2 regions of the Naumannella huperziae genome follow, and region 1 is predicted to be linked to the other one. Evidence: predicted binding sites of a transcription regulator. Region 1 holds the regulator's gene; the other holds the start of a gene.

The links. The regulator LexA, encoded in region 1, represses DNA repair genes until DNA is damaged. The targets are predictions, from matches to a motif close to TCGAACANNTGTTCGA.
Region 2: ACXDC7_RS09145 (DUF222 domain-containing protein) is a predicted target of LexA. The motif match lies at 2,139-2,154, and genes of this name have one in related genera.

The regions. Positions count from the first base shown of each region.
Region 1 covers NZ_JBSXPH010000001.1:2,527,095-2,532,337, forward strand. The annotation lists gene ACXDC7_RS11970 (RDD family protein) at 1-463, shown strand, start outside; gene arfB (alternative ribosome rescue aminoacyl-tRNA hydrolase ArfB) at 578-1,003, shown strand; gene ACXDC7_RS11980 (hypothetical protein) at 1,016-1,519, opposite strand; gene lexA (transcriptional repressor LexA) at 1,638-2,387, shown strand; gene ACXDC7_RS11990 (ATP-dependent DNA helicase) at 2,391-4,316, opposite strand; gene hflX (GTPase HflX) at 4,484-5,243, opposite strand, start outside.
Region 2 covers NZ_JBSXPH010000001.1:1,896,847-1,902,089, forward strand. The annotation lists gene ACXDC7_RS09125 (SMP-30/gluconolactonase/LRE family protein) at 1-157, opposite strand, end outside; gene ACXDC7_RS09130 (putative immunity protein) at 187-696, opposite strand; gene ACXDC7_RS09135 (DUF1761 domain-containing protein) at 895-1,302, opposite strand; gene ACXDC7_RS09140 (winged helix-turn-helix transcriptional regulator) at 1,374-2,009, shown strand; gene ACXDC7_RS09145 (DUF222 domain-containing protein) at 2,285-3,616, shown strand; gene ACXDC7_RS09150 (AMP-binding protein) at 3,651-5,243, opposite strand, start outside.

The sequences.
Region 1 (5,243 bases):
GTCGGCAGGTCCGGCCAGCATCGTGTTGTTGATCTTGTGGCTGCTGGCCGCCGGTTGGGCCATCTACAGCCGCTGGATCAAGGGCGGTTCGACCGGTGTCTCGGTCGGCCGCCAGGTGGCCGGCACCAAGCTGATCGGCGCCGAGACCGGTCAGCCGATCGGCGTCGGGATGACGATCGTCCGCGACATCGCGCACGTTGTCGATTCGCTGATCTGCTACATCGGCTGGCTGTTCCCGCTGTGGGACCAGAAGCGACAGACCATCGCCGACAAGATCATGAAGACGGTGGTGGTCGACAACGCCGGCGGCGCCCAGACCGGTCCGGACAATCGTGACCAGACCGCGCTGCCCGCGCAGGGTGACTGGGGCCAGGGCACCCAGCCCTCCCAGACCGACTGGAACCAGGGCGGCCAGCAGGGCCAGTCCTCCCAGACCGACTGGGGCCAGCAGGGCCAGCGCTGATTCCGCAACCGCAGACGAGGGTGGTGTCCGCCGGGATGCCGCCCTCGCCTGCGTTTTCGGCCGCCGCCGATATTGCGCAGGCGTAGCGGGCACAGGCCGTGTCATGCTGCGGGGGTGGTGGACGATCTCGTGGTGACCGACCGGCTGGTGATCCCCGCCGCGGAGTTGCGCGAGCGATTCTCCCGAAGCTCCGGCCCGGGCGGTCAGGGCGTCAATACGAGCGATTCGCGGGTGGAGCTGACATTCGACGTGGCCGGATCGCCCTCGATCCCCGCCGGCCTCCGCGACCGGGCGCTCGCCCGGCTGGCCTCGAGGCTGGTCGACGGTGAGCTGACGATCGCGGCAAGCGAGCATCGCGGCCAGCTCGCCAATCGGCGAGCCGCGCGCGAGCGGCTCGCCCACCTGCTCCGGGAGGCCATCGTCCCACCGGCGCCACACCGCAGGCCGACGAGGCCGACCGCCGGCTCACGCGAGCGCCGGCTGGCGGCCAAGAAGCGGCGCGGCGAGATCAAGAAAGGCCGGGGAGCGGTCGAGCACTGACGTGGTGGCGGATCACGGCAGGGCGAGGATGCCCGCCACCGTCACACCGATGCAGACCAGCGCAGCGACGCCCAGCACGCCGGCCACCGCCAGCAGCACCGCGAGCCCGCGGTCGGTCAGTCGCCAGGTGGCGGGAACCGGAGCCGCCGCCACGACACAGCCCCGGGCCGGAACCCTGGCGGCGGCCGATCCGGCCCGACGCGCGGGATGAGCCTGCGGGCCGCGCCGATCGCGCCGCGGCCGACGGGGCCGGGCAGGGGCCGGGGTCCGGGCCGGACGCAGCGCGCGCTCGGTGAGCGAGGGGCGCGGGGTGAGCTCGAAGGTGCTGGTGGTCATGGTGGCCTCCGTGGGAAGTGGTCCGAGGCGGGTCGAACGTGTGTTCGATCCTTGTCTAGTGGGACCCGCGACCGAACGCAAGCATATTTCGCACATCCGTTCGATCGTGTCGCGCAGCGCGCCGTTCCAGTCGCGTACCGCGCCGTTCCAGTCGCGTACCGCGCCGTTCCATCGGGTCATGACCTCAGCCAAACAGTCGGGTCTGACACTCTCGTGGTCGAGGCACTCGGCGACCGGCTGCGCGACACGCTCGAACAGTTGTTTGATTGACCTCCCCCGCTGCCCTAACGTTCGCCTCATGGCAGCGAGCACCCCATCCAGGCCGGCGCCCCAACGCGGCGCGGGTCGCCCGACGCGCGCCGCGGTCGCGTCGCAGCTCGGCACCGATCTCGACGGCCCGCCCGATGCCGACGGTCTCACCCCGCGGCAACGGCGGGTGCTCGAGGTGATCCAGGAGTCGGTGCAGCGGCGCGGCTATCCGCCGAGCATCCGCGAGATGGGCGAGGCCGTCGGCCTGGCATCGTCGTCGTCGGTCGCCCACCAGCTCAAGGTGCTGGAGGCGAAAGGATTCCTGCGCCGCGACCCGAATCGCCCGCGGGCCCTGGAGGTGTTGTTGCCGGGCGCCGCGGACGAGTCCGTGGTCGACCCGACGGGCATCGGGGATGCGATGCCGGACGCCGTCTCGGTGCCGATCGTCGGCCGGATCGCCGCCGGCGGTCCGATCCTGGCCGAGGAACGCATCGAGGATGTGTTCCCGCTGCCCAAGCAACTGGTCGGCGAGGGCACGCTGTTCCTGCTCCAGGTCTCCGGCGACTCGATGGTCGATGCGGCGATCTGCGACGGCGACTGGGTGGTGGTGCGCCAGCAGCCCGACGCCGTCAACGGGGACATCGTGGCCGCGCTGCTCGACGACGAGGCGACGGTGAAGACCTTCAAGCGGATCGACGGGCAGGTCTGGCTGTTGCCGCACAACCCCGCCTACCGCCCGATCGACGGGACGCACGCCTCGATCCTGGGCAAGGTCGTCGCCGTGCTCCGCCGGGTCTGAGCGCTACGGTCGCTCGCCCGACCTGCCCTGCTGCAGCCGGCGCAGCGCCGCGACGGCGACCTCCCGGTCGCGCGTCGTCCACATCGGCGGCATCGACGCCCGCAGATAGGAGCCGTAGCGGGCGGTGACCAGGCGCGGATCGAGGACCGCGACCACTCCTCGGTCGGTGATCCGCCGGATCAGCCGACCGGCCCCCTGCGCCATCAGCAGCGCCGCATGGGTGGCGGCCACGCTCATGAACCCGTTGCCCCCCGCCTCGGCGACCGCGCGCTGCCGGGCCTGCATCAGCGGGTCGTCGGGTCGCGGGAACGGCAGCTTCTCGATGATCACCAGCTCGCAGGTGTCGCCGGGGACGTCGATGCCCTGCCACAACGAGAGGGTGCCGAACAGCGAGGTCTCGGGCTCGGCGACGAAGCGCCGAGTCAGCTCGCCGAGTTGCGCATCCCCCTGGCACAAGATCGTGTGCTCCGGCAGTTGGCGCCGCACGTGCACCGCGGCGGCCTCGGCCGAGCGTTGCGAGGCGAACAGGCCGAGGGTACGCCCGCCGGCGGCCCAGACCAGCTCGGCCACCTCGGTCAACGTCGGCGGGGCAATCCCGTCCCGGGTCGGCGCGGGCAGGCCGGAGGCGACGTAGAGGATGCCCTGGCGGCCGTAGTCGAACGGCGACCCCACATCGAGGCCGCGCCACTCCCCCTCGTCGGGCTCGGCGCCTTCCTCGTCGGCGCGCAGCCCGACCGAGCCGGCCATCGGCCCGAAGCCGCCGCCGAGCTTCAGCGTCGCCGAGGTCAACACCGTCGGATGCTCATCGAGCACCCGGGAGCGCATCAGCCCGGCGACCGAGAGGGGCGCCACCCGGACGTCGCGGCCGAAGCGCTCCGAGTCGGTCACCCAGACGACGTCGTTCTCCGCCAGCGCCGCTACCCGTTCGGCGATGTCGTGGATCTCCTGCACCGCGGCGGCAGCCTGGCGCCGGTCGGGCTCGGGGTCGCGACCCCGGGTCAGCGCGCTGACCAGCCGCCGGGCCACATCGCGTACCCGCTGCGCCGCCGCGACCACCGCCGCGTCCTCGCTCTCCACCCGCCCGGGCGTCGCGTCGTCCAGCGCGACCCGCAACTCGTCGGCGGTCTCGGTGAACTCCAGGGCAAGATCGTCATCGATGAAGCCGGCGGCGCGCCGGCCGACCCGCTCCACGGCGGCCGGGGCAAGCTCGACGGACGCGGCGCCGGTCACCCGGGCGGTCAGTTCGTGTGCCTCGTCGATGATCAGTTGATCATGCTCGGGCAGTGCGGTGCCGCCGTGCATCGCGTTGATCGCGAGCAACGCGTGGTTGGTGACCACGAGCTGGGCGCCACGGGCCTGTTCGCGCGACTTCTCGACGAAGCATTCCTCGCCGTAGGGGCAGCGCTGGGCACCGAGGCATTCGCGGACCGGCACCGAGACCTGGGCCCAGGCCCGCTGCGTGTGGCTCGGCGCGTCATCCCGGTCGGCGACGCCTCCGCCCTCGAGCTCGGACTCGGCCCACTCGCGCAGCGCAAGCACCTCCCCACCCAGCTCGGACTCGGGGGTGCGCCGGCTCTGTGGGATGCCGGCGGTGAGGTCGGCAGCAGAGATCAGGGCCGACTGGTCGTCGACCGCCCCGTCGCGAACCTTGAGCAGACACGCATAGTTGGACCGGCCCTTGAGGATCGCGTGTTTCGGTCGCCGGCCGGTCACCTTGGCCACGGCCTCCACTGCCGCGGGGATGTCGGATCCCGCCAACTGCGCCTGCAGCGCCAGGGTCGCGGTGGCGATCACGATCCGGGCGTCGCGATGCTCGGACAGGTACGCCAGCGCGGGCGCGAGATAGCCGAGCGACTTGCCCGTCCCGGTGCCGGCCTGGACCAGCAGGTGCCGACCGGATTCGAGCGTCTCGGCGACGGCCCCGGCCATCGCCTGCTGCCCGGGGCGCTCCGCGCCGTCGATGCCCTCGACCGCCGCCTCGAGGATCTCGCGCGGCAGATCGCGCGGCTCGGGCTCCTCGGTCACCGCCCCACCCTACGCGGCGGCGACGGGCCGGCTCGCGGTTGCGGGCGGCCGTGTCGCGACGGCGTACCCGCTCAGGCGTCGACCGACCGGTAGGGCTCCAGCTCGGCGGCCAGCTCGGGATAGACCCGCGCCCGGACCCGCGTACCGTCCGGCGTGTGCTCGGCGTCGATCAACTCGCCGTGCTGATGGATCTTGTTGATCAGGTCCCCGCGCTCGTAGGGCACCAGGGCGGCCACCTCCGCCTCCGGCCGGGGCAGCCCCGCCCAGACCCGCTCGCGCAACTCGGCGATCCCCGCGCCGGTCCGGGCGGACACGAACACGGCATCCGGATGGGCGGTACGCAGGGCCGTCAGCGTCGCCTCGTCGGCCCGGTCGGTCTTGTTGATCACCAGCAGTTCGGGCAGCCGGCCCGCTCCGATCTCGGCGAGCACACCCCGCACGGCCGAGATCTGGCCCGCGGGGTCCGGGTCGGACCCGTCCACGACGTGCAGCAGCAGGTCGGCGGTGGCGGATTCCTCCAGCGTCGAGGCGAAGGCCTCCACCAGGTCGTGCGGGAGATGCCGGACGAACCCGACGGTGTCGGTCAGCGTGAACTCGCGCCCGTCCTGGGCCTCCGAGCGCCGGGTGGTCGGGTCCAGCGTGGCGAACAGCGCATCCTCGACCAACACCCCGGCGCCGGTCAGCCGGTTCAGCAGGCTCGACTTGCCGGCATTGGTGTAGCCCACGATCGCCACCGACGGCACCTTGTTGCGCTCGCGGTTGGCGCGCTTGGTCTGCCGGGTCACGTCCAGTTCGCGCAGCTTCACCCGGAGCTGGGCGATCCGGTGGTTG
Region 2 (5,243 bases), 630 kb from region 1:
TGTCGCTGAAGATCAGCATTCGGGCCGTCGGCACGTGTACCGGTCCCTCCAGCCACCGGCCGCCCGTCCACAGGCGGGTGAGAACGCGATCGTGGCGTACCGCGAAACGATCGTCGAAGACCGTGAGGTCGAGGGGAAGCGTGACCGGTGTCGTCATGTCGCCAGTGTGGCAGCGCGGCTGGGTGGTCAGTCGGAGAAGGCGTACCAGCAGATGTCGTTGCGGGCGGCCTGGTCGGTGATCACCAGGCTGCGGACCGCCTCGGGCAGTCGGCCGCGCTGCCAGTCACGCTCGGCGCGGGCCGCGTCCGGTTCGGTCGGGCGGGCATCGGCTGCGGCGCGGATGGCGTACGCCGCGGCGCCCAGGTCGTGCTCGGCGACGTGACCGACGCAGGCCGCCTGGCCGGCCGCATGGGCGGCGAACCGGGCGGCGCCCGCCAGCGGGCGCGCGGCACCCATCGCGTGGCCGCCCGCCGCACGGGCCCGCATCATCGGCAACTCGCCCCGGGCCCACGCGCGCGCTGCCTCGATCGCCCCGCGGGGCCGCTGGTCGTCGGGCCGCTCCTGCTCGAAGAGGGGCAACACGTGTTCGGCGCAGTCCGCCGCCCAGAGCGCCAGCAACCGATGGTCGGCGTCCGTCAGCGTCCCGCCGCGGCGGACGGTGATCAGCCGCGGATCGCGCACCTTGGGCAGGATCATGCCGGTCCCTCGTGGATGTCGGAAGGAGCTCAGTCTGGTGTGCGCCGGAGGTTCGGGACAACCTTCGCTCACGCGCGCGCCGCGACGTGTGCCGCATTCTTGTGGCTACGCCTGCGTGGCTTGTCGCCGATCGACGAACTCGGGCTGGAACCCATGCTCAGCGCAAGGATGTGCTGATCCCGTCGTGAATCGACATGCCTAGAAGAGTCCCAGCACCAGCGTGATCGCGAGGAACAGCGCCAGTTGATAGCCGGTGTTGATGGTCGTCAGCTTCAGAGGCTTCTGTTCGAATGAGTTGTGCTGAAGAAGGGTCGATGCGGACAGTGTCAGCCAAGCGACGGCCCCAACCGTCACGGCCATCCACACGGAGTCGTTGCCGGTCGCCGCGGACGTGAGCCCGACGGCGAACGCGAGCCCGATAGTGGTCGCGGCGTTGGACACGGCGAGCAGGATCAGGTTCCGCGTTCGGACAGGTTTGTTCTTCTCCGGCGTGATTCCTGTCATCGCTTCCCAGGCGTCGGCGATGGCACCCTTCGAGTACCAGACCATCGCCACGACCATTCCCGCGACGAACGCTAGGAGTGCACCAAGCCAACTGATGTCCATGCCACATACCTCCCTGATAGCCAGGGCACGGCAGTCCTGGCAACGATGACGTGTGCTTGATATAATCAAGCATGGTTGAAAAAGTCAACGCATTGTCGCGTCGGAGCTACGGGCAGTTCTGCGGACTGGCGCGCGCGCTCGACATCGTTGGAGACCGCTGGAACCTCCTGATCGTGCGCGAGCTACTGCCCGGGCCCCTGCGATATGGCGAGCTGAAAGCCTCCCTGCCGGGCGTGGCGAGCAATCTCCTGGCCGAACGGCTGCGGACGCTGGAAGAAGCCGGTGTCGTGGAGCGAGTGCTGGGAGACGCGGGCGTTCTTTATGGACTGACGCGATGGGGGGCGGAACTCCAGGAGCCGATGGAGGCTTTGGGGCGATGGGGTGTCCCTCTGCTCGCCGCCGGGCGGGGTGACGACGAGTTCCGGCCACGATGGCTGACTCTTGCCTTGCCAGCCATCCTCCGCGGGAGAACGGCAACACCGCCCGTGGAGGTCGGCTTCGAAGTGGAGGGCCTGCTCATCATTCTCCGGATCGACGCGGACGGCTCGACAACGCGCGTCGGCGACGACCATCTACCGGAGACCGTTCTGGCGGCCGACGCCGAAACCGTCGTCGGCCTCGTCGCCGGCGCGCTCACCGTCGATCAGGCGATCGATGCAGGTGAACTCCGCGGAGAGGTCGACGCACTTCGGCGAGCATTCGCCTGAGACGCCACCGCCAAGGCGCAAGGTCGGAGAGATACCCCATCAGAGTGACGTCGTGAACACCCTCATCGCCACCAACAGGTGGTTGTGGATCTCAGATGTGGGCCCGTGGGTGTCCGGAAGGGCTTGCATTCGAATAAATGTGCGATTAATATGGGTGCATGGATCGGGGGATCTCGGCGCACGATGTCCAGGCAGACCATGTCCGGGCAGCTGATGATTGTGCGTCCTTTCTGGCGAGGTTGCCCTTGCTCGATGCCGATTCGCCAGGGGAGCTGATGGTGCTGATCGAGCAGCTCGAGTTGATCAAGAACGCGGCGGCGGCCGCGCAGGCCAGGTTGAGCGTGCGGGCGGAGGAGCTGCTGCTGGCCGAGCAGGAGGCCGCCGGGGTTCCGGCGAGTCGTCTCGGTCGCGGGATCGCCGACCAGATCGGCCTGGCGCGGCACGAGTCGCCCTGCGCGGGCTCGCGGCACCTGCAACTGGCGAAGACGATCGCCGCCGAGCTTCCGGCCGCCGGCGCTCTGTTCGCGGTCGGACGATTGTCGGAATTCGCGGTGACCCGGCTGGCAGCAGCCACGGCGGCGTGCCAGCCGGCCGATCGCGCGGCGATCGATGCCCAGCTGTGCGGCGGCGCCGACCCGGTGGCCGCGCAGCAATCGCCGCGGCAACTCGAGAAGGCGGCGCGGGCGTTGGCCTATGCGGCCGAGCCCGAGGTCGCCCGGCGCTGGAGCACCGCAGCCGAGGAGGGCCGCTACGTGTCGATCCGCCCGGCGGAGAACGCGATGGTGCATCTGAGCGCCCTGCTGCCGCTCGCCCAGGGCGTCGCCGTGCACGCGGCGCTGGATCGCGCGGCCGACCGGGCGCAGGCTTCGGGAGACGCACGGAGCCGCCAGCAGTGTCGCGCCGATGCCCTTGTCGAGCGGGTGACCGGTCAGGCGGCAGCGCCCGAGGTCCCGGTCGAGATCCAACTGGTGATGACCGACGGTGCGCTGCTCGGCCCGGCCGTCCCCGCCGATCCTCCGCTAGCTCCGGCGACGGAGCGCGATGGAATTGCGCCGCAGGAGATGCGCGACGGTCCCGCTGCGGTCGTGCCGGGGTTCGGCCCGGTGGCGGCCGGGGCGGCTCGCGAGCTGGTGTGGGCCTCGCGCGCCAAGGTGTGGTTGCGGCGGCTGTGGACCGATCCGCCGACCGGCCGGGTCTCGGAGATCGATCAGCGGCGACGGCTCTTCCCACGGTCGGTGCGGCGGCTGGTGATCGCGCGCGACCAGGTCTGCCGGACGCCCTGGTGTGACGGTGCCATCCGCGACATCGACCACATCGTGCCGTGGGCGCGGGGCGGCCCGACCGGGTCCGACAACGCCCAGGGACTGTGCGCGCGGTGCAATCGGGTGCGTGCGATGCCGGATTGGGACCGTGCGGGATCGGCCCTGCGCGTGATCACCGAGTCGCCGAGCGGTCAGGTGCATGTCTCGGAGCCGCCGCCGGCCCTCTGGCTGCCGCACGCTGCCGCCATTCGGCCCGCCCGCGCCCGGCCGATGACACGCGCGGCCCAGCCACGTCCGGTGGTGACCATCGACATCGGGCACTGGCCGGAGTGCGCTGCGTCCTGAGGGCGCTCGCGCGCAAACAGGCCGGCCCGAGTTGTCAGGCCAGCCCGAGCTGCTGCGCCGCGTCGGCGCGCATCTCGACCTTCCTGATCTTGCCCGTCACGGTCATCGGGAACTCGTCGACGACCAGCACATACCGGGGGATCTTGAACCGGGCCAGCTTGCCCTCGCTGAACGCTGCGACGTCTTCCGCGCTCAGCTCGTTCTCGCCGTCGCGCAGCTGCACGAACGCACACAGCTCCTCGCCGTACTTCTCGTCGGGCACCCCGACCACCTGGACATCGGCGATCTTGGGGTGGGTGTAGAGAAACTCCTCGATCTCGCGCGGGTAGATGTTCTCCCCACCGCGAATCACCATGTCCTTGATCCGGCCGTTGATCGTCACGTACCCGTCGGGGCGCATCATGCCGAGATCCCCGGTATGCATCCAGCCGTCGGCATCGACGGCCTCGGCCGTCTTCTCCGGCTCGTCCCAGTAGCCGAGCATCACCGAGTAGCCCCGGGTACAGAACTCACCGATCTCGCCCCGCGGGACCACCTCACCGCTGGCCGGGTCGATGATCTTGATCTCCACGTGCGGGTGCACCCGGCCCACCGTGGCCGTCCGGCGCTCGACATCGTCGTCGCCGCCGGTCTGGGTGCTCACCGGCGACGTCTCGGTCATGCCGTAGGCGATCGACACCTCCGACATGTGCATCTCGGTCATCACCCGCTTCATCACCTCGACCGGGCACGGCGAACCCGCCATGATCCCGGTGCGCAGGCTGGACAGGTCGTAGTCGGCGAAGTTGGGCAGGGCGAGCTCGGCGATGAACATCGTCGGTACGCCGTACAGCGCCGTGGCCCGCTCGTCGTGCACCGCCTGCAGGCTCGCCGCCGGGTCGAAGGACGGCGAAGGAATGATCATGGTCGCTCCGTGCGAGGTGCAACCGAGGTTGCCCATCACCATCCCGAAGCAGTGATAGAACGGCGGCGCGATCACCAGCTTGTCCTGCTCGGTGAATCCGATCCGTTCGGTCGTGAAGTAGCCGTTGTTCAAGATGTTGCGGTGGCTCAGCGTGGCACCCTTCGGGTGACCGGTGGTCCCCGAGGTGTACTGGATGTTGATCGGGTCCTCGGGCCGCAGCGTCGCCGCGATCCGTTCCGCCTCACCCGCGTCGACGCCGTCCGCGCCCGCCAGGAACTCCCGCCACGACTCGTCGTCGGTGATCACCACGTGGCGCAGACTGGGCACGTTCTGGCGTACCGATTCGATCATCGCCGGGTAGTCGCTGGTCTTGTACGCCGGGCTTGCCACCACCGCGACACAACCGGACTGGTTCAGCGCGTAGGAGAGCTCATGGGTGCGATAGGCGGGATTGATGTTCACCGCGATCACGCCGATCCTGGCCGTCGCGTACTGCGTCAGCGTCCACTCGGCGCTGTTCGGCGACCAGATCCCCAGCCGATCGCCCTTGGTCAGCCCGAGCGCCAGCAGGGCCCGGGCCACCCGGTCGACGTCGGTGGCGAACTCGGCCCAGGTCCAGCGGCGCCCGGTGAACGATTCGACCAGGGCGTCGCGGTCGGGCCAGCGGCGGACCGTCTCGGCCAGGTTCGCGGGGATGGTCTGGTCCAGCAGCGGCTGCTCGGT